Regions from separate parts of the Streptomyces sp. NPDC048349 genome, predicted to be linked through region 1. Evidence: riboswitches for the same ligand, from Rfam matches in the RefSeq annotation. Region 1 holds a riboswitch; the other holds the start of a gene.
The links. A riboswitch is a leader RNA that binds a small molecule or an ion and turns the genes downstream of it on or off. The one in region 1 is predicted to bind glycine.

Region 1 (10,581 bases):
CGTGATCGCGGTACTGGGCCTCTTGGCCGGAGTGGTGGTCGGACTTCTGGTCCGGCCCGAAGTGCCGGCCGTGGTGGAGCCTTATCTGCCGATCGCCGTGGTGGCGGCGCTGGACGCGGTGTTCGGGGGCCTGCGCGCGATGCTGGACGGCATCTTCGTGGACAAGGTCTTCGTGGTGTCGTTCCTGTCGAACGTGGTCGTGGCAGCGCTGATCGTCTTCCTCGGCGACAAGCTGGGTGTCGGCTCGCAGCTTTCCACGGGTGTGGTCGTGGTCCTCGGCATCCGCATCTTCTCCAATGCCGCGGCCATCCGCCGGCACGTGTTCCGGGCGTGAGGCCGATGAGTACGAATGACACTCCGCCCGAGGAACCGAACGTCCCCGAGCAGCCTCTTGAGAAGGGGACGGAGCCGGCGGCGGAGGTGCCCGAGCAGACGGGCCGGCAGCGGCTCGCGGCCGGGCTGTGGCCCCCGCGGGTGAGCAGGGCCCAATTGATCGTGGCTCTGCTGCTGTTCGTCCTGGGGCTCGGGCTGGCCATCCAGGTGCGGTCGACCAGCGACTCCAGTGCGCTGCGGGGGGCCCGCCAGGAGGACCTCGTACGGATCCTCGACGAGCTGGACGGGCGGACCAAGCGCCTGGAGGAGGAGAAGCAGCGGCTGGAGGATCAGCGCAAGGAACTGGAGAGCAGTTCCAATCAGGCCGAGGAGGCCCGCAAGCAGACCGTGGAGAAGGAGCGCCAACTCGGCATCCTGGCCGGTACGGTGGCAGCTCAGGGACCCGGTATCACGCTGAAGATCACCGATCCCAAGGGCCTCGTGCGGTCCGACCAGTTGCTGGACACCCTTCAGGAACTGCGGGCGGCGGGGGCCGAGGCGATCCAGATCAACGGGGTGCGCGTGGTGGCGGGCTCGTACTTCTCGGACGAGAGCGGCGGGGTCGGGATCGACGGTACGAAGATCACACAGCCCTATGAGTTCAGGGTGATCGGCAAGTCCCAGGATCTGGAGCCGGCCCTCAACATCCCCGGCGGTGTCGTGCAGACGTTGGAGAAGGAACAGGCCACGGTCGCCGTCACACGGTCGGCGAAGATCGTTGTGGATGCCTTGCGGGCTGCGAAGCAGCCTGACTACGCTCGGTCGTCATCGTGAGGATGCGGAGCGGAGAGTGGACCGGCTCACGCGGGCGGATGCCTGCGGGGGGTCGGCGCACCGAAGTCGCGGTGCGTGGTGGAAACTGTCTGGTGGTTACGGACGTTGTGAGGTTGTCCGGGTCGGCAGGTGTGTGCATTCGGAGTTCGTCCTGCCCCACGGGCGGGTCTGTTTCGGTCAAGGGGAATCGCCCGTGAAGTTGTTTGAGAAGTTGTTCGGCAAGAAGAACCGCGAGGAAAGCGGTGCGGCACGTCACCGTGCCGGGCACGGCGATGCGGAAGGGCAGGGCGACCGGCCGCTCTTCCGTGACGAGGTCGCGGGCGGGGGTGACGTTTCGGGCGGATACGGCGCGTCGTCTGTTGACCCTGCTGGTACCGGACGCATAGGTTTCGGTGAACCATCAACCTCAAGTGCGGGTGGAGGGTTTGCCCCCGATCCGTATGCCACCAATGCCTCCGCGGGGCAGCCGCGGCGCGAGGAGCCGTCCATGTCGGCCGAGCAGGTTTGCAGCAGGTGCGGACACCGCAGCGATGCGGCCAGCCGGTTCTGCTCCAACTGCGGAGCGCCGCTGCGGGCGGGCCTGACGCCGGAGCGTGCCTCGGAGACCACGTCCACCATCTCGATCTCCGGCCTCGAGGCCTACGAGGCCGAGGTGACGGGACAGACGCACGTGTCGTCCTCGCTGTCCCCCGAGGCCCAGGCCGCGGTGGAAGCGCTGCCCCCCGGTTCCGCCCTGCTCATCGTGCGGCGCGGTCCCAACTCGGGCAGCCGCTTCCTGCTGGACGGTGAGCTGACCACGGCGGGCCGGCATCCGCAGAGCGACATCTTCCTGGACGACGTCACCGTCTCCCGGCGCCATGTCGAGTTCCGCAGGAGCCAGGACGGCGGCTTCACCGTCGCCGACGTCGGCAGCCTCAACGGCACGTACGTCAACCGCGAGCCGATCGACTCCGTGGCGCTGCACAACGGCGACGAGGTGCAGATCGGCAAGTACCGGCTGGTCTTCTACGCGAGCCTGCGGGGCGTCTGACCCCCCAGGCTCCGTACGGGGGCACCCCCATCAAGGGAAGGTCCCATGCTGCGCACTCCGACGGGTGGTGCCGGAAACGACGCCGCCGGCTCGGCCGGGCGGCTGGTGAGCATCGGCACGGTGCTCACCACGCTGCGTGACGAGTTCCCCGAAGTCACGATCTCGAAGATCCGTTTCCTGGAGGCGGAGGGGCTCGTCGAGCCCAGGCGCACACCCTCCGGATACCGCAAGTTCAGCGCCGAGGACGTCGAGCGCCTCGCGCACATCCTGCGTCTGCAGCGCGACCACTACCTGCCGCTGAAGGTCATCCGCGAGCAGCTCGACGCCCTGGCCCGCGGCGAGCAGATCCGGATCCCCGCGCCCACGCCGCACGGGGAGTCCGTCGATCCGGCGGGCCCCTCGGCCGTCTACGGGGAGGTGCGCCGGGAACGGCCCACGGCGGCCCGGGTGGGCCGTGCCGAGCTCCTCGCGGCCGCCGGGGTGGACGAGGCCCAGCTGGTCGAGTGGGAGTCGTACGGGCTGCTCGCCGAGGCACCGGGCGGGGGATTCGACGCCGAGGCGGTCACGGTGGCCCGGCTGGTGGCCGACCTGGGGCGGTTCGGGCTGGAGCCGCGGCACCTGCGCGCCATGAAGGCCGCCGCGGACCGGGAGGCGGGCCTGGTGGAGCAGGTCGTGGCGCCCCTGAGGCGGCACCGCAACCCCCAGACCAGGGCGCACGCGGAGGCCACGTTGAAGGAGCTCGCAGGGCTCTCCGTACGGCTCCACGAGGCCCTGGTGCAGACCGCCCTCGGGGTCCGGCTGCCGTGAGCGAAGGGGCCCCGACTACCCAAACCTGCCGGGCAGGTCCTAGGGTTGCTGTGTGAACGAGCTCGACGTTGTGGGTGTCCGGGTGGAAATGCCCTCCAACCAACCGATCGTGCTCCTGCGTGAAGTGGGAGGCGACCGGTACCTGCCCATCTGGATCGGTCCTGGGGAGGCGACCGCCATTGCCTTCGCGCAGCAGGGCATGGCCCCTGCCCGACCACTGACGCACGACCTGTTCAAGGACGTGCTCGAGGCGGTCGGCGAGGAGCTCACCGAGGTACGGATCACGGATCTGCGGGAAGGCGTCTTCTACGCGGAGCTCGTCTTCGCCAGCGGGGTCGAGGTGAGCGCGCGGCCTTCCGACGCCATAGCACTGGCCCTGCGCACCGGTACGCCGATCTACGGCAGTGACGGGGTGCTCGACGACGCCGGGATCGCGATACCGGACGAGCAGGAGGACGAGGTGGAGAAGTTCCGCGAGTTCCTCGACCAGATCTCGCCCGAGGACTTCGGCACCGGCCCGCAGTGAGTCGACGGCCGCTTCGGCCGCGTCGTCCCACGGGGACTGTCAGCCCATTCGAGTAGCCTTTCCCCGCAAAGGGATACGGGAAACCACTCTCAGGGTGATTATCACTCGGCGTGCCGAGTGTGGCGATCGTTGACGCACCCCTGGTGACTGCCTACCTTCAAGGTGGCAGGTCAAGGACGGAGGGTCGGCGTGAGGATCACGGGCGACGGTACGACCGGGGGCATCCCCGCACGGAGTGACGGTGGACCGTACCCGCTGCACGGCAGTGCGGCCGGTTCCGCGCGCCGTCAGCCGGAGTCGGCGCCGGTCGGACCGGTGGGCGCAGACCCGGCGCCCGAGCAGGTCGGCTACCGCGGGCCGACGGCGTGTGCCGCGGCCGGCATCACCTACCGGCAGCTCGACTACTGGGCGCGGACGGGGTTGGTGGAGCCGAGCGTGCGCCCCGCCTACGGTTCGGGGACGCAGCGGCTCTACAGCTTCCGCGACGTCGTGGTCCTCAAGATCGTCAAGCGCTTCCTGGACACCGGGGTGGCGCTGCAGAACATCCGTACGGCCGTACAGCACCTGCGTGACCGGGGCTTCTCGGACCTCGAGCGGATGACGCTGATGAGCGACGGCGCCACCGTGTACGAGTGCACGTCGCCCGACCAGGTCGTGAGCCTGCTCCAGGGCGGGCAGGGTGTCTTCGGCATCGCCGTGGGCGTGGTCTGGCGCGACGTGGAGAGCGCGCTGTCGCAGCTGCACGGGGAGCGCGTGGACACCGGCGAGACGCTGGTCGGGCACAATCCCGCGGACGAGCTGGCAGCCCGGCGCAACCGGGCCGGCTGACCGGGCCGCGGCCCTGTCAGTCCCGTAGGGCAGCATCGGGCATGTGAGAGCCGCGCCGACCATTCTGCATCTGGACATGGATGCCTTCTACGCGTCCGTGGAGCAGGCGTCGAAGCCGAGCCTGCGGGGCAAGGCCGTCATCGTGGGCGGCCTCGGACCGCGCGGGGTCGTCGCCACCGCCTCGTACGAGGCCAGGCGCTTCGGGGTGCATTCGGCGATGCCGATGGCCCAGGCGCGCCGGCTCTGCCCCAACGGCGCCTACCTGATCCCCCGCTTCACGCTCTACCGGCAGGTCAGCGATGTGGTGATGGCCCTGCTGCGGGAGCTGTCGCCGTTGGTGGAGCCGCTCAGTCTGGACGAGGCCTTCGTGGACCTGGAGGCGGGCGGGGTGGCCTTCGACTCGTCGGCCGCCCGGGCCGCCGGGGAGCGGCTGCGGGCGGACATCAGGGCCGCGACGGGGCTCAGCGGGTCGGTGGGGCTGGCCGGGTCGAAGATGCTGGCCAAGGTGGCGTCCGAGGAGGCCAAGCCGGCGGGGCTGCTGCTGATCGAGCCGGGGACCGAGCGCGAGCTCCTTGCGCCGATGTCGGTCCGCACCCTGCCCGGGGTGGGGCCGGCCACCGGAGAGCACCTGCGGCGCGCCGGGATCACCACCGTGGGGGACCTGGCGGAGGCCGGGGAGGACGAGCTGGTGCGGATGCTCGGGCGCTCGCACGGGGTGGGTCTGTACCGGATGGCGCTGGGGATCGACGAGCGGCCGGTGGTCGCGGAGCGGGACGCGAAGTCGGTGTCGGTGGAGGACACCTTCGACGTGGACCTGCACGACCGGGTGCGGATCAGGACCGAGGTGCAGCGGCTGGCGGACCGGTGCGTGCAGCGGCTGCGGGGGTCGGGGCACTCGGGGCGCACGATCGTGCTGAAGGTGCGCCGGTACGACTTCTCGACGCTGACGCGTTCCGAGACGCTGCGCGGGCCCACCGACGATTCCTCCGTGGTGCGCGAGGCCGCGGCGCGGCTGCTGGAGGGCGTGGACACCACGGGCGGCGTGCGGCTGCTGGGCGTGGGGGTGACCGGGCTGGCGGACTACACGCAGGAGGACCTGTTCGCGCAGTCGCTCACCGCCGACCCGGCGCACGGCGGGGCGGGGGAGTCCGCCGGGCCTGAGGGGGCTGCCGAGACCGGGGCGGCGGGCGGGGCCGGTGGGGCCGTCGCGGGGCCTGTGGAGGGCGTGGAGGGTGCGGAGCCTTCCGGGGGGCCCGGGGGGCCCGAGGCCGCTCCCGAGCGGAGCTGGGGGGCCGGGAGCGACGTACGGCACGCCGTGTACGGGCCCGGATGGGTGCAGGGCAGCGGGGTCGGGCGGGTGACCGTACGGTTCGAGCAGCCCGGATCGCAGCCCGGCCGGGTGCGGACCTTCCGGGTGGACGACCCCGAGCTGGAGCCGTCCGATCCGCTGCCGCTGGTGGGGGAGGAGCCGCCTGCCGGCGGCCTCCTGAGCTCCTGAGCTCCTGAGCTCTCCGTCTCCCGGTCTCCCCTGGTGTCCTCGCCTTACGATCTCCCGGGCTCCCGTGCCCGCTAGCCCTCCTCGCCCGCCAGGCGGCCGAAGTCGCGTTGGAAGTCGCTGGGCAGGGTCACGTCCAGGCCGTAGTGGTGGTAGAGCTGCAGCTCCTGTTCGGGGGAGAGATGGCGGCCGACGCCGAAATCGGGGGCGTCCTTGATCAGGGAACGGTCGAAGGGCACCCGCAGGGTGTCGCCGACCACCTCGCTCGGCTCCAGGGGGACGAAGGCGTCCCGGCTGAAGAGGCCGGTCCGGACCGCCGCCCATTCCGGAACTCCGGTGGCATCGTCGAGGTAGACCTCGTCGATCGTGCCGATCTTGGTGCCATTGCGGTCGAACGCCTTGCGGCCGATCAGGCTGCGCGGATCGATGTCGGTCTGCACGGTCCCTCCAAATGGTCGCAACTCCTCCGTAATGACTACAGAAGGGCATATCGGGAAAGGAGGCCACTCGGGGAGGGTCCAGATCCTCGCTGGTAGGCTGGGTGATGGCTGTCGACCCTGTGCGGGAGAGTCCTCCGAGCGAACGCGACGGAGGCGCCGAAGGAGCAAATCCTCCCCGGAATCTCTCAGGCATACGTACCGCACGGACGAGGCCACTCTGGAAAGCAGGGGCGGGTACCGGGCGCGCAGTGCCGGTTCCCCTCCTCACCGACGGTGAAAGCCGGGCTCTCGGGTTCTCCCGCGACTCCCGGTGAAACTCTCAGGTTGAGATGACAGAGGGGGAGGCCGTCCGGGTGCCCGCGCCGTGGTGCCCCTCGCAGGTCATACGACCAGGAGGCCTCCGTACATGACCGCCAACCGCATTCCGCTCTCCCAGCTGGAGCGAGGCATCCCCTTCGAGCAGCGCCACATCGGCCCGGATGCCGAGGCGCAGGCGAAGATGCTCGCCCACGTGGGCTACGGCTCCCTGGACGAACTGACCGCCGCCGCGGTGCCGGATGTCATCAAGACCGCCGCAGCGCTCGACCTGCCCGAGGCGCGGACCGAGGCCGAGGTGCTGGCCGAGCTGCGTTCGCTCGCCGACCGCAACCAGGTCCTCTCCTCGATGATCGGCCTCGGCTACTACGGCACCTTCACGCCGCCGGTGATCCTGCGCAACGTGATGGAGAACCCGGCCTGGTACACGGCCTACACCCCGTACCAGCCCGAAATCTCCCAGGGCCGCCTCGAGGCGCTGCTGAACTTCCAGACCGTCGTCGCCGACCTCACCGGCCTGCCGACCTCCGGCGCCTCGCTGCTCGACGAGGGCACCGCGGCCGCCGAGGCCATGTCGCTCGCCCGCCGGGTGGGCAAGGTCAAGGGCGGCGTCTTCCTGATCGACGCGGACGCGCTGCCGCAGACCATCGCCGTGATCGAGACCCGCGCCGAGCCCACGGGTGTCGAGGTCGTCGTCGCGGACCTCTCGGACGGCATCCCGGCCGAGATCGCCGAGCGCGGCGTCTTCGGCGTGCTGGTCCAGTACCCCGGCGCCTCCGGTGCCGTACGGGAGATCAAGCCGCTGATCGACCAGGCGCACGAGCTCGGTGCCATCGTCACCGTCTCGGCCGACCTGCTCGCGCTGACGCTGCTGACCTCCCCGGGCGAGCTGGGCGCCGACATCGCCGTCGGCACCACGCAGCGCTTCGGTGTCCCGATGGGCTTCGGCGGACCGCATGCCGGTTACATGGCCGTCCAGGCCAAGCACGCGCGCTCGCTGCCGGGCCGTCTCGTCGGCGTCTCCGTGGACGCGGACGGCAACAAGGCGTACCGCCTGGCCCTGCAGACCCGCGAGCAGCACATCCGCCGCGAGAAGGCCACCAGCAACATCTGCACCGCGCAGGTGCTGCTGGCCGTCATGGCCGCCATGTACGCCGTCTACCACGGCCCGGACGGCCTGCGGACGATCGCCCGCCGCACCCACCGCTACGCCACCCTGCTCGCCGCGGGCCTGCAGGCCGGCGGGGTCGAGATCGTGCACGGCGCCTACTTCGACACGATCACGGCCCGGGTCCCGGGCCGCGCGGCCGAGGTCGTCGCCGCCGCCCGCCGCGGCGGGGTCAACCTCTACCAGGCCGACGCGGACCACGTCTCCGTCGCCTGCGACGAGACCACGCTGCGCGCCGACATCGAGGCCGTCTGGGCCGCCTTCGGCGTCCCCGGCTCCGCCGCGGACATCGAGGCGCTCGACGAGACCACGGTCGACACCCTGCCCGAGGGCCTGCTGCGCTCGGACGACTACCTGACGCACCCGGTCTTCCACCAGCACCGTTCCGAGACCGCGATGCTGCGCTACCTGCGCAAGCTCTCGGACAAGGACTACGCGCTGGACCGCGGCATGATCCCGCTGGGCTCCTGCACCATGAAGCTCAACGCGACCACCGAGATGGAGCCGGTGACCTGGCCCGAGTTCGGCCAGCTGCACCCGTTCGCCCCGGTCGAGCAGGCCGAGGGGTACCTCACGCTCATCAACGAGCTGGAGGAACGTCTCTGCGAGGTCACCGGCTACGACAAGGTCTCCATCCAGCCGAACGCCGGCTCCCAGGGTGAGCTCGCCGGCCTGCTGGCCGTGCGCGCCTACCACCGGGCCAACGGCGACGAGCAGCGCACCGTCTGCCTCATCCCGTCCTCCGCGCACGGCACCAACGCCGCCAGCGCCGTGATGGCCGGCATGAAGGTCGTCGTCGTCAAGACCGCCGACGACGGCGAGGTGGACGCGGACGACCTGCGCGCCAAGATCGAGCAGTACCGCGACGAGCTCTCGGTGCTGATGATCACCTACCCCTCGACGCACGGTGTGTTCGAGGAGCACGTCGCCGACATCTGCGCCCAGGTGCACGAGGCCGGCGGCCAGGTCTACGTGGACGGCGCCAACCTCAACGCCCTGGTGGGCCTGGCGAAGCCCGGTCACTTCGGCGGCGACGTCTCGCACCTGAACCTGCACAAGACCTTCTGCATCCCGCACGGAGGCGGTGGTCCGGGCGTCGGCCCGGTCGGTGTCCGGGCGCACCTGGCCCCGTACCTGCCGAACCACCCGCTGCAGCCGACGGCCGGCCCGGAGACGGGCGTCGGCCCGATCTCGGCCGCCCCGTGGGGTTCGGCCGGCATCCTGCCGATCTCCTGGTCGTACGTGCGCCTCATGGGCGGCGAGGGCCTCAAGCGCGCCACCCAGGTCGCGGTGCTCGGCGCGAACTACATCGCCAAGCGCCTGGAGCCGCACTACCCCGTGCTCTACACGGGCCCGGGCAACCTGGTCGCGCACGAGTGCATCATCGACCTGCGTCCGCTGTCGAAGGCGACGGGCGTGAGCGTGGACGACATCGCCAAGCGCCTGATCGACTACGGCTTCCACGCGCCGACCATGTCCTTCCCGGTGGCCGGCACGCTGATGATCGAGCCGACCGAGTCCGAGGACCTCGTCGAGATCGACCGCTTCTGCGACGCGATGATCGCCATCCGCGGCGAGATCGAGAAGGTCGCGGCCGGCGAGTGGCCGGTGGACGACAACCCGCTGGCCAACTCCCCGCACACCGCGGCGGCGCTGGGCGGCGAGTGGAACCACCCGTACACGCGTGACGAGGCCGTCTTCCCGGGCGGGGTCACGGCTGCGGAGAAGTACTGGCCGCCGGTGCGCCGCATCGACGGTGCGTTCGGCGACCGGAACCTGGTCTGCTCCTGCCCGCCGCTGGACGAGTACGACAACTGAGCATGAACAAGGGGCCGGCCCGGGAATCCTCCCGGACCGGCCCCTTCGTCGTCGCCGCGCCGCCGCGGCCGGTCGCCGCTGCCGTCTAGGCGGCCTTCATCACCTGGGCGGCCGCGAGCGGCCGGTGCGGGGCGATGATCTGGCCGTCCGGCAGCAGCTCACCGGTGTCCTCGAAGAGCAGGACGCCGTTGCACAGCAGGCTCCAGCCCTGTTCCGGGTGGTTGGCCACCGGGAGCGCGGCCTCCCGGTCGGCGGATTCGGCTGACGGGCAGGCTGGCTGGTGCTGGCACATGGATGCGTTCTTTCGCTGCGGTGTGGTCTGCGTGCTACGGCACGATGCGTCGTTCATGGCCGTCCCCCTGGGTCATCCCCGCACCCGCGGGGAGCTTGTCCTCAGTCTTCCCCCATGACAGCCGCTTCGCAGGTATTTCCCGGCAGCTGTCCTCATAGAGTGATGACGCATCACTCGTGCGGGCGGTTCAGGCCAACTCCCCTGTCATTTTGGATGGTTCACCGGTGGCCCGAGCGGACTAGGCCGAATGGGTCACTCGGGCCAAGGCCCGGTCAGGCGGCCGGTGCGGCCAGCGTGGGCGGGGCCGGTGTGGACGGGGCCGGCGCCGCCGCGGGGGTCAGCCGGTGGGTCATGACGGGCAGCAGCTCGGAGACCGGATGCGGCCGGTACGCCGCGATGCCGGGCGGGGCCGGGGCCAGCGGGACCAGCAGGTCCTCGCCCGCGGGCAGGCCGGCGGAGGCGTCGGCGCCCACCGCCCCGTGCAGCCACAGGGTCAGCATGTACAGCTCGGGTACGGACAGCAGCCGCGGCTGGTACGCCGTCCCCAGCGACTCGGCCTGGCGCAGGGCGCGTTCGGTGGCCGCCACGTAGGGGCCCTCGAAGAAGTGGGAGAAGGCCCAGCCGTCCGGGGTGAGACGGGTGTCGGCGGCCGCGACGTAGCGGTCCCCGCTGCGGATGAGGAACCGCCAGGCGGTGAGGCGGGTACGGGGCGGCCT
Region 2 (10,581 bases), on a different contig from region 1:
TGGGAGAAGCCCTGCCCGGTCGGGAAGTCGGCGCCCCAGCCCATGATGATGATGCCGTAGCCCTTCTCCTTGACGACCTTCGGCGAACCGATGATGCCGGAGGTCTGGGCGCCGTCGAACTGGTCGACGTCGGCCTCGATGCCGACCTGCTTCAGGGCGTTCTGCAGGGAGACGGCCGTGGCGACCTCGACCGGCTTGTTGTTGCGGACCGCGATGGTGGTCTTGAAGCCGGACTCCTTGCCGCAGGCCTTGAGGGCTTCCTTGGCCTTCTCGAGGTTCGGCTTGCCGTCGTTCTTCAGGACCTCGTACGGGTCGTACTTGCCGTCGGAGCCCTTGATGCCCAGCGGGAGCATGTTGGGGGCGATGTCGCCACCGGCCTGCGGGCCGCCGCGGGCGGTCTGCAGGGACTTCTTGTCGGCCGCGTAGATGACGGCCTTGCGGCACTCGATGTTGTCGAACGGCGCGACGGTCTGCGGCATGACGGCGTAGCGGATGAAGCCGGTCTGGCCGTTGTCCAGGTTGTCCTTGTGGTCCTTCAGCGCGGTGGCGCGGGCCGCCTGGCCGATGCCGGTCGCGTTGATGTCCAGGTCGAACTCGCCGTTCATCAGACGCTTGTCCATGTCGTCCGCGTTCGCCATGAACGTGACCGAGATGGAGTCCGGGAGCGCCTTGCGGATGCTGTCCGACTCGGGCTTCCAGTTCTCGTTGCGCGAGAGCTTCATGCTCTTGTTGGGCTCGTACGAGTCGATCTTGTACGGGCCGCTCGAGAAGGGCTTCAGGCCGTACTTGGCCGCGGTGTCCTTCTCCTGCTTGACCGGGCTCGCCGCCGGCATGGCCAGCATCTGCTCGAAGTCACCGTTGGGCGCCGGGAGCTTGAAGATGATGGTCTTGGCGTCCGGGGTCTCGATCGCCTTGAGGCCGAGCTTGTCCGGAGCGGTGTCCTTGTACGGGCCCGGGTACTCGGTCTTCGGGTCGAGGACCTGCATCAGGTAGACCGGGCCGCCGGAGATGACGTCCTGGGCCCAGGTGCGCTCGATGCCGTACTTGATGTCCTGGGCGGTGACGGGCGTGCCGTCCTCCCAGGTCACGTTGTCCTTGAGGGTGTACTTGTAGGTCTTGCCGCCGTCGCTGATCTCGGCCTTGGCGGTGGCGAGGTCGGGGACGAGCTCGGTGCTCTGCTCGCCCGGGGCCGGCTTGTAGCTGACCAGCTGACGGGTGTAGTAGCGGGAGAAGTCCCACATGAAGCCGTAGTAACCGCGCTGCGGGTCCCACGAGTCGGCTTCCTGGGTACCGACGAACTTGAGCTCGCCGCCCTTCTTGTCCGACGCGTTGGCGATCTTGCCGATGCCGGCGTTGAAGCCGCCGGCGGACGCCGCCTTGTCTTCCTTCTTGTCGTCTCCGCCACAGGCGGTCGCGGTCAGCATGACCGCGAGCACGACGGCTGTGCCAGCGGCAAGCCTGCGCTTCGACGTGCGATGGGTAGTCACGATGCTCGCAACCCTCCGTTGTAGTTACGGTGTACGTACGGCTCGGAGCCGGTTCCTGGTGTGCCCTGCGATGGCTAGCGGGAGCCCTTCGGGTCGAGGGCGTCACGGACGCCGTCGCCGAAGAGGTTGAAGGCCAGCACGGTGATGAAGATCGCTACGCCGGGGAAGATCATGAAGAGCGGATCGTCCTCGTAGGTCCGCACGGCCGTGGAGAGGGTTTCTCCCCAGGACGGCGTGGGCGGCTTGACGCCGACTCCGAGGAAGCTCAGGGCGGCCTCGGTCAGCACGTTGGTGGGGATCATCAGCGTCGAGTAGACGGTGATGGGGGCCACCAGGTTGGGGAGCAGTTCGCGGAAGAGGATGTACATGCGGCCCGCGCCGAGGCTGCGCGCGGCTTCCACGTACTCGCGCTCGCGCAGCGACAGGGTCTGCCCGCGCACGATGCGGCCGATGTAGGGCCATCCGAAGAAGCCGATGACCAGCACCAGGACGGCGATCCGCAGGCCCGACCCCTCGAAGCCCCAGAGCTTGCTGGGGATGACGGAGATCAGCGCGATGATGAAGAGCAGTTGCGGGAAGGCCAGCAGCAGGTCCATCACGCGGCTGATCGCCGCGTCGATCCAGCCGCCGAAGTAGCCCGCGATGATGCCGAAGAAGGTGCCGAGCGAAACCGCCACGAAGGCGGACAGGAAGGCCACCAGGAGCGAGATCCGGGCGCCGTAGACGATCCGGCTGAACACGTCGCGGCCGTTGACCGGTTCGACGCCCAGCAGGAAGTCGCCGCTGATACCGCCCCAGTCGCCGGCCGGCAGGCCGAGCAGCGGGTCCAGCAGGTCCTCGTGCAGCTCCTCCGGCGGGTGGCCGAAGGCCTTGACGATCAGCGGCGCGAAGATCGCGACGAGGATCAGCAGGAGCACGATGACACCGCCGGCCAGGGCGACCTTGTCGCGCTTGAGGCGCAGCCAGGCGATCTTCCAGGGCGAACGTCCCTCGATCGCCTTCTGGGGGATTCCGGGGGCGTCCACGGCTGCGGGCTCGGCCGCGCTGGTGTCGTGCAGTGGTGCCGTCATCGTGGTGGGGACCCCTCTCGGCCGACGGTGGCCGGCCCATGCCCGCCGCTGTGGCGGCTTGTTTCTTTCGGCGTCGCTTGATGGTGCGAGTGGCGCGAAATGCGCCTGAAGTGCACGTGAAGGGCTGGCGATTGTCTGGTTGACCGGCCTTCGGTGGGGGGAGTCTTCAACGGCCTCTCAATCGGCCGCCAGACCTGCCGGGGATGTGATGCGCAACCGTGATCTGCACCGCCACCTTCCGTTATCCGAACCGCGCGCTCTGTTGAGCGGTGAAACACCGCCCCTTCGACGCGGAACGGACATCCGGCCCAACTGCCCTTTCGGACTTGGATCTTGGGCACTATCGGTGGATATGCCGAAGGCCGCACCGATGGGTCCGGTGCGGCCTTCGAGATGGTCGTCTCGTTATGCGGATGTCTGGATCTGCGGGCGGCGAGGGGGCCGGAGCGGCTCAGTACGCGGGCGCCTGGCCCTCGCGGTCGTAGAAGGGCCGGGTCTGCGCGCGCAGCCACATCGCGACGGGGTCGTGCTCGTCCGCCAGCGCGACCGTGCACACCGGGACGCCCTCGGGGACCACGCCGACCGACTGGCGCATCATCTCCCGTACGGATTCCAGCGCGGGCGCGGAGGCGTCGTACAGGTCGAGCCCCACGGCGAGGTACGGAGACCCGAGCGCGGGCTGCACCCAGGCGCGGCGCAGCGACCGGACGGCCGGGGTGCGGTGCGCGTGCTGGGTCAGCAGGCCGTAGAACTGCGGGAGCTCGAGGGAGGGCTCGGACAGCCGCAGCGGCCCGGCCGGCATCCGGTCCAGGCCGGTCGCGATCCGGCGCAGGTCGGCCCACGGGACGCCGAGCCCGCCGCCCTGGGCGTGCGGGTTGAGCCACAGGCCCCAGCGGTCCGGGTAGAGCGCGCGGGCGATGTCCCGCCCGGTGACCACCTCGTAGCCCCGGTTCCAGCCGCTGGCGGCCAGCTCCTGGGGGGAGGTGACGCAGGGCGCGTAGCCCAGGCTCTCGACCTCCATGCCGCCGTACTGGGCGTCGGGGGAACCCGGCTGCCCCTGCCAGAGCAGCATCCACAGCCGGCCCTCGCAGAGGGCATGCAGGAGCGACTCGTAGCTCTCATAGCGCCCCGGAGTCACCTGGCGCAGCATGTGCTCGACCTGCCCGGCCGCGGCCGTGCCTGACGCACTCACCCGGTACCCCTCTTCGTCCGCCCGTCGTCCACGCGTACCCCAGCTTAAGCGGCGCTACGGGAGGTAGAAGGGGCGTACGCGCTCACGAATCCAGTCCGTGACCGGGTCCTGCACGGCGTCGAGGAGGATCAACTGCACGGGCCAGGGCGGCGGGACCCGGGTCAGGGCCCGGCCGAGGGCCTCCATCGGCGCGCTGCGCATCTCGGGCTCCCATCCCACCAGGCGGACACCGACGAACAGTTCCGGCTCCCCGCCCTCGACGCTGGCGAGGCAGCGGTGCGCGGCGGCGACCACGCCGGTGGCCCGGAACTCCTCGGCGGCGGCGGCCAGGAAGTCCACCGGGTCCTCCTGCCAGTCCGGCTCGTAGAGCCGGACCCGACCGCCGGTGGACGGCCCGTCCAGCGGGGTCCGGCCGGTGCGGCACAGCTCCGCCACGGCGGGCGGGGGCAGCGGCACGCCGACGGCGCCCTCGGGGTTGAGCGCGATGCCGAGCTGCGGGGGCAGGCCGCGGGCGAACTCGACGGCGGGGGCCACGGCGAAGTCCATGCCGGGGCCGACGCAGAAGCGGAACTGGGCCTCGGAACTGTAGACCGGGACGTACGCCGCCCCGCCGATGTCCATGGTGGGCAGGTCGAGGCCGGCGGAGTCCTGGGCGCCGCCGCCGGGCAGGGGCACCCAGACGGGGCTGCGCCCGAGCACCTCGAGGATCCGGCCTCCGGCATCCGGCTGGCCGAGCGCCGCCCCGAGCACCTGCTCCAGCTCATTCGCGGGCCAGCCGCCGTTGCCGTTGCCTTGCATGCCCCTTGCCTCCGTTGGTTCCGCAGATGTCGTGCCGAGGTTAGCGGTGCGGGTCCGCTGCCGGGGCTCCGCCCCGGAGGTCAGGGGTGGAAGTCGATCCCGGTCGTCGCGGCTGCCGAGCGGCGGTCCAGGAGCGTGACCGAGGCGCAGCCGGCCGGGGGGCGGCCGGCCTCGGCCTCGCGGAGCAGCCGCGCCACCGCGCCCCGGTGGCGGGCGAAGGCGTACGCCGAGACCCGGCGCCCCCGCGCCGCCTGGCCGGACAGCGCCTCCTGCGGGCTGCTGTCCAGGAGCAGCAGGTGCAGCGCCCGGCCCCGGCGGCGGGCGACCGCCGCGAGCAGGCCCCGCACCCAGGCCTGGGTTCCGCAGTCGTGGACGACCACCGAGGCTCCGGAGCGCAGGGTCCGCCACAGCCCCCAGTAGTGCGCGACGCGCACCAGCGGCCGGTACACCGCGTAGGGCAGCCCCGCCGGCATCCGCCGCTCCCAGCGCTCGCGCGTGTCCTGGGAGTCGATCGCGCCGCCCTGCGCGGCCGCCCTCTTGATCAACGTGCTCTTGCCCCCGCCCGGCAGGCCGGACACCACCACGATGTCGCCCCCGGCGAAGCCGAGCCGGCGCGCCCCCCGCGCCCCGGGCCCGCGCAGGTCCCGCACCGCGCCGGTGCCGACGGTCATCCCGCTGCCGGCGCCGGTGCCAGCGTCGGCGTCGATGTCCGTACCGGCGCCGATGCCCGTACCCGTGCCCGCGCACGCCGTGCCGCTGCCGCCGCCGGCCCCGCGCTGCACCGGTACCGGCCCCCCGTCCACGGTCCCCGCGGCCGCCCCCGCTCCGAATCTCCGCACAGTGTTCGCCTCCCCCGAATCGGGTCACCAGGACCCTTGCCCACTGAGTGTAAAGAGACGGTAATCCGGCAGCACCGGTTCCGTTCCGGCTTCCCGGCAGCCGTACGGACTTTCGGGGCCGCACGCCCGATCACCACGGTGGCGTGCAATGATGTGCGCCATCTGGACCAACTGCATACCGGCCGCTTGAATCCGCGCGGGAGAGTCCCGGCACGCCGCGAGGCCGTGCACGGGCGCCGAAGGAGCAAGAACCTCCCTTGAATCTCTCAGGCCCCGTACCGCGTGGATGAGGCAGATCTGAAAAGCGAGCCGTCCCACGGACGGCTCCACCCAAGGTGCAAGCCGACGGTTCCCGGCGACGGGGGCACTTTCGGCGAACCTCTCAGGTTCCGATGACAGATGGGGAGGACCCTCCTCGTCATGTCATGCCCTGGGACTCGGGAGCCACACCCATGAGCACTGCCCCCCGTCTGACCGCCCTCGATGCGCTGCACCGCTCGCTCGGTGCGACCATGACCGACTTCGCGGGCTGGGACATGCCCCTGCGGTACGGCAGCGAGCGCGACGAGCACAACGCCGTGCGCACCAAGGCCGGCCTCTTCGACCTGTCCCACATGGGCGAGATCACCCTGACCGGCCCGGAGGCCGTGAAGGCCCTGGACTACGCGCTGGTCGGCAACATCTCCACCGTCGGCGTCGGCCGCGCCCGCTACACGCACATCTGCCAGGAGGACGGCGGGATCCTCGACGACCTGATCGTCTACCGCCTCGGCGAGACCGAGTTCATGGTCGTCGCCAATGCCTCCAACGCCCAGGTCGTGCTGGACGCGCTGACCGAGCGCGCCGCCGGCTTCGACACCGAGGTCCGCGACGACCGCGACGCGTACGCGCTGATCGCCGTCCAGGGCCCGGAGTCCCCCGGCATCCTCGCCTCGCTCACCGACGCCGACCTGGACGGGCTCAAGTACTACGCCGGGCTGCCCGGCACGGTGGCCGGGGTGCCCGCGCTGATCGCCCGTACGGGCTACACCGGCGAGGACGGCTTCGAGCTGTTCGTCGCCCCCGAGCACGCCGTGGAGCTGTGGCAGGCGCTGACCAAGGCGGGCGAGGGCGCCGGGCTGGTCCCGGCCGGCCTGTCCTGCCGCGACACCCTGCGCCTGGAGGCGGGCATGCCGCTGTACGGGCACGAGCTGACCACCTCGCTGACCCCGTTCGACGCGGGGCTGGGGCGGGTCGTGAAGTTCGAGAAGGAGGGGGACTTCGTCGGCCGCGCCGCGCTGGAGGGCGCCGCCGAGCGCGCCGCCACGAACCCCCCGCGCAAGCTGGTCGGCCTGATCGCCGAGGGCCGCCGCGTCCCGCGCGCCGGCTTCGCCGTCGTGGCCGACGGCCAGGTCATCGGCGAGGTCACCTCGGGCGCCCCGTCCCCGACGCTGGGCAAGCCGATCGCGATGGCGTACGTCGACGCGGCGCACGCCGCGCCCGGCACCTCCGGCGTCGGCGTGGACATTCGCGGTACCCATGAGCCGTACGAGGTCGTGGCCCTGCCGTTCTACAAGCGGCAGAAGTAGCCCCGTACGTCGTCTGCGCAGTACCGGCCGTCTCAGTACCCAAGACCGCTGTTCGTATCCACTCCCCCGCATCCAGGAGAATCAGGTCATGAGCAACCCCCAGCAGCTGCGTTACAGCAAGGAGCACGAGTGGCTGTCGGACGCCGAGGGCGGCGTCGCGACGGTCGGCATCACGGAGTTCGCGGCCAACGCGCTCGGTGACGTCGTCTACGCCCAGCTTCCCGAGGTGGGCGACACGGTGACCGCGGGCGAGACCTGCGGCGAACTGGAGTCGACCAAGTCGGTCAGCGACCTGTACTCCCCCGTCTCCGGCGAGGTCGTCGAGTCCAACCAGGACGTCGTCGACAACCCGGCGCTCGTGAACACGGACCCGTTCGAGGGCGGCTGGCTGTTCAAGGTGCGCGTCGCGGAGGAGCCGGACGACCTGCTCTCCGCCGACGAGTACGCCAAGCTCACCGCCGGTAACTGACCCAGGGGATCCTGATGTCCGTACTGAACACCCCTCTCCACGAACTCGACCCCGACGTCGCCGCCGCCGTCGACGCCGAGCTCGTGCGCCAGCAGTCGACCCTGGAAATGATCGCGTCGGAGAACTTCGCTCCGGTCGCCGTCATGGAGGCCCAGGGCTCGGTCCTGACCAACAAGTACGCCGAGGGCTACCCCGGCCGCCGCTACTACGGCGGCTGCGAGCACGTCGACGTGGTCGAGCAGATCGCGATCGACCGCATCAAGGCGCTCTTCGGCGCCGAGGCCGCGAACGTCCAGCCGCACTCGGGTGCGCAGGCCAACGCCGCCGCGATGTTCGCGCTGCTGAAGCCGGGCGACACGATCATGGGCCTGAACCTGGCCCACGGCGGTCACCTGACCCACGGCATGAAGATCAACTTCTCCGGCAAGCTCTACAACGTGGTGCCGTACCACGTCGACGAGACCGGCCAGGTCGACATGGCCGAGGTCGAGCGCCTCGCCAAGGAGTCCAAGCCGCAGCTGATCGTCGCGGGCTGGTCCGCCTACCCGCGCCAGCTGGACTTCGCCGCGTTCCGCCGCATCGCGGACGAGGTCGGCGCGTACCTGATGGTCGACATGGCGCACTTCGCCGGCCTGGTCGCCGCGGGTCTGCACCCGAACCCGGTGCCGCACGCCCACGTCGTCACCACCACCACGCACAAGACCCTCGGCGGCCCGCGCGGCGGTGTCATCCTGTCGACGCAGGAGCTGGCCAAGAAGATCAACTCGGCGGTCTTCCCCGGCCAGCAGGGCGGCCCGCTGGAGCACGTGATCGCCGCCAAGGCGGTCTCCTTCAAGGTCGCGGCCTCGGAGGAGTTCAAGGAGCGCCAGGTGCGCACCCTCGAGGGCGCGAAGATCATCGCCGAGCGCCTGGTGCAGCCGGACGTCACCGAGGTCGGCGTGTCCGTCCTCTCCGGCGGTACGGACGTCCACCTGGTCCTGGTCGACCTGCGCAACTCCGAGCTGGACGGCCAGCAGGCGGAGGACCGGCTCCACGAGATCGGCATCACGGTCAACCGGAACGCCATCCCGAACGACCCGCGTCCGCCGATGGTCACCTCGGGTCTGCGCATCGGTACGCCGGCGCTCGCCACCCGCGGCTTCGGCGCCGAGGAGTTCACCGAGGTCGCGGAGATCATCGCGGCCGCGCTGAAGCCTGCGTACGACAGCGAGTCGCTGGGGGCCCGCGTCTCCGCGCTCGCCGCGAAGTTCCCGCTGTACCCGTCGCTCTAGTCACGGGCTGGAAAGGGCCCGGCCTTGTTTCGCACAGGGCCGGGCCCTTGGTCATCCTCGCCGCAGGGGCAGGGGCAGGGGCTGGGGCAGGGCTGCGGAGCGTGAGCCGGCACCCGCCCGACCCGTCCGCGTCATCCTCACCACGCTCCGGGGCAGCCGAACCGTTCATTTCGCCGCGATAAGCTCGTCTGCCGGACAAAATCCGAAAATCCACCTCTCCTGCCCCCTCCCACCCCACGAGCAGACAAGGGAGTCCGCCAGTGGCCATCTCCGTCTTCGACCTCTTCTCCATCGGCATCGGCCCCTCCTCCTCCCACACGGTCGGTCCCATGCGGGCTGCGCGCATGTTCGTGATGCGGCTGAAGAAGGACGGTGTGCTCGCCCAGACCGCGTCCGTGCGCGCCGAGCTCTTCGGCTCCCTCGGCGCGACCGGCCACGGCCACGGCACCCCCAAGGCGGTCCTGCTGGGTCTGGAGGGCCACTCCCCCCGCACCGTGGACGTGGAGACGGCGGACGACGAGGTGGAGCGCATCCGCAAGAGCGGCCGCCTGCGGCTGCTCGGAGCGGAGATAGGCGACGGGCACGAGATCGCCTTCGACGAGCCGAACCAGCTGATCCTGCACCGCCGGCGTTCGCTGCCCTACCACGCGAACGGCATGACGCTCTTCGCGTACGACGCCGCCGGCACCCCGCTGCTGGAGAAGACGTACTACTCGGTCGGCGGCGGCTTCGTCGTGGACGAGGACGCGGTCGGCGAGGACCGGATCAAGCTCGACGACACGGTGCTGAAGTACCCCTTCCGCTCCGGCGACGAGATGCTGCGCCTGGCGAACGAGACGGGCCTGTCGATCTCCTCCCTGATGCTGGAGAACGAGAAGGCCTGGCGCACCGAGGACGAGATCCGCGAGGGCCTGCTGGAGATCTGGCGCGTCATGCAGTCCTGCGTCGCGCGCGGCATGTCCCGCGAGGGCATCCTCCCGGGCGGCCTGCGGGTCAAGCGCCGGGCCGCCTCCACGGCCCGCCAGCTGCGCACCGAGGGCGACCCGATGATGCACCGCAGCGAGTGGACGACCATCTACGCGATGGCGGTCAACGAGGAGAACGCGGCGGGTGGCCGGGTCGTCACCGCCCCGACCAACGGCGCGGCGGGTGTCCTGCCGGCCGTCCTGCACTACTACACGAACTTCGTGCCGGGCGCGGATGAGGACGGCGTGGTCCGCTTCCTCCTCGCGGCGGGTGCGATCGGCATGCTGTTCAAGGAGAACGCCTCGATCTCCGGCGCCGAGGTCGGCTGCCAGGGCGAGGTCGGCTCGGCCTGCTCGATGGCGGCCGGCGCCCTCGCCGAGGTGCTGGGCGGCACCCCGGAGCAGGTCGAGAACGCGGCCGAGATCGGCATGGAGCACAACCTGGGCCTGACCTGTGACCCCGTCGGCGGCCTGGTCCAGATCCCGTGCATCGAGCGCAACGGCATGGCGGCGGTCAAGGCGGTCACGGCGGCCAAGATGGCCATGCGCGGCGACGGCAGCCACAAGGTCTCCCTCGACAAGGTCATCAAGACCATGAAGGAGACCGGCGCGGACATGAAGGTCAAGTACAAGGAGACGGCCCGCGGCGGCCTCGCGGTCAACGTCATCGAGTGCTGACCGTCCCCTGCACGGCAGGAGGCCCCGGAGATCATCGGTCTCCGGGGCCTCTCCCTTTGGCCGGCCGCTGCACCTTTCGGCCCCGCCGCCCGGCGCATGACGGACCGGCGACCGGGGGGCAGCGCACCGTGGCCTCCTGCGGCCCCCTACCGGTGCTCGGGGTTCGGGAAGTCGAAGCGGCAGCCCGCGTCCCACAGCGAGCGCTGGTTCCCGTGGGCCGGGATGCCGCCCGAGCGCTTGAGCA

Region 2: it holds a riboswitch for glycine, as region 1 does, so the genes downstream of both, gcvT (glycine cleavage system aminomethyltransferase GcvT) here and gcvP (aminomethyl-transferring glycine dehydrogenase) in region 1, are expected to answer to the same signal.

The regions. Positions count from the first base shown of each region.
Region 1 covers NZ_JBEZLA010000048.1:47,812-58,392, reverse strand. Annotated here, with positions in the region: gene AB0D44_RS24540 (DUF881 domain-containing protein) at 1-5, shown strand, start outside; gene AB0D44_RS24535 (small basic family protein) at 2-334, shown strand; gene AB0D44_RS24530 (DUF881 domain-containing protein) at 331-1,146, shown strand; gene AB0D44_RS24525 (FHA domain-containing protein) at 1,232-2,176, shown strand; gene AB0D44_RS24520 (MerR family transcriptional regulator) at 2,222-2,983, shown strand; gene AB0D44_RS24515 (bifunctional nuclease family protein) at 3,036-3,509, shown strand; gene AB0D44_RS24510 (MerR family transcriptional regulator) at 3,699-4,337, shown strand; gene AB0D44_RS24505 (DNA polymerase IV) at 4,381-5,835, shown strand; gene AB0D44_RS24500 (PRC-barrel domain-containing protein) at 5,907-6,272, opposite strand; glycine riboswitch at 6,385-6,483, shown strand; gene gcvP (aminomethyl-transferring glycine dehydrogenase) at 6,679-9,573, shown strand; gene AB0D44_RS24490 (DUF5999 family protein) at 9,659-9,865, opposite strand; gene AB0D44_RS24485 (hypothetical protein) at 10,138-10,581, opposite strand, start outside.
Region 2 covers NZ_JBEZLA010000004.1:67,174-77,754, forward strand. Annotated here, with positions in the region: gene AB0D44_RS04295 (ABC transporter substrate-binding protein) at 1-1,487, opposite strand, end outside; gene AB0D44_RS04300 (ABC transporter permease) at 1,562-2,557, opposite strand; gene AB0D44_RS04305 (enhanced serine sensitivity protein SseB C-terminal domain-containing protein) at 3,009-3,749, opposite strand; gene AB0D44_RS04310 (enhanced serine sensitivity protein SseB) at 3,804-4,547, opposite strand; gene AB0D44_RS04315 (AAA family ATPase) at 4,628-5,218, opposite strand; glycine riboswitch at 5,574-5,677, shown strand; gene gcvT (glycine cleavage system aminomethyltransferase GcvT) at 5,839-6,954, shown strand; gene gcvH (glycine cleavage system protein GcvH) at 7,043-7,423, shown strand; gene glyA (serine hydroxymethyltransferase) at 7,438-8,694, shown strand; gene AB0D44_RS04335 (L-serine ammonia-lyase) at 8,955-10,337, shown strand; gene AB0D44_RS04340 (flavodoxin family protein) at 10,484-10,581, opposite strand, start outside.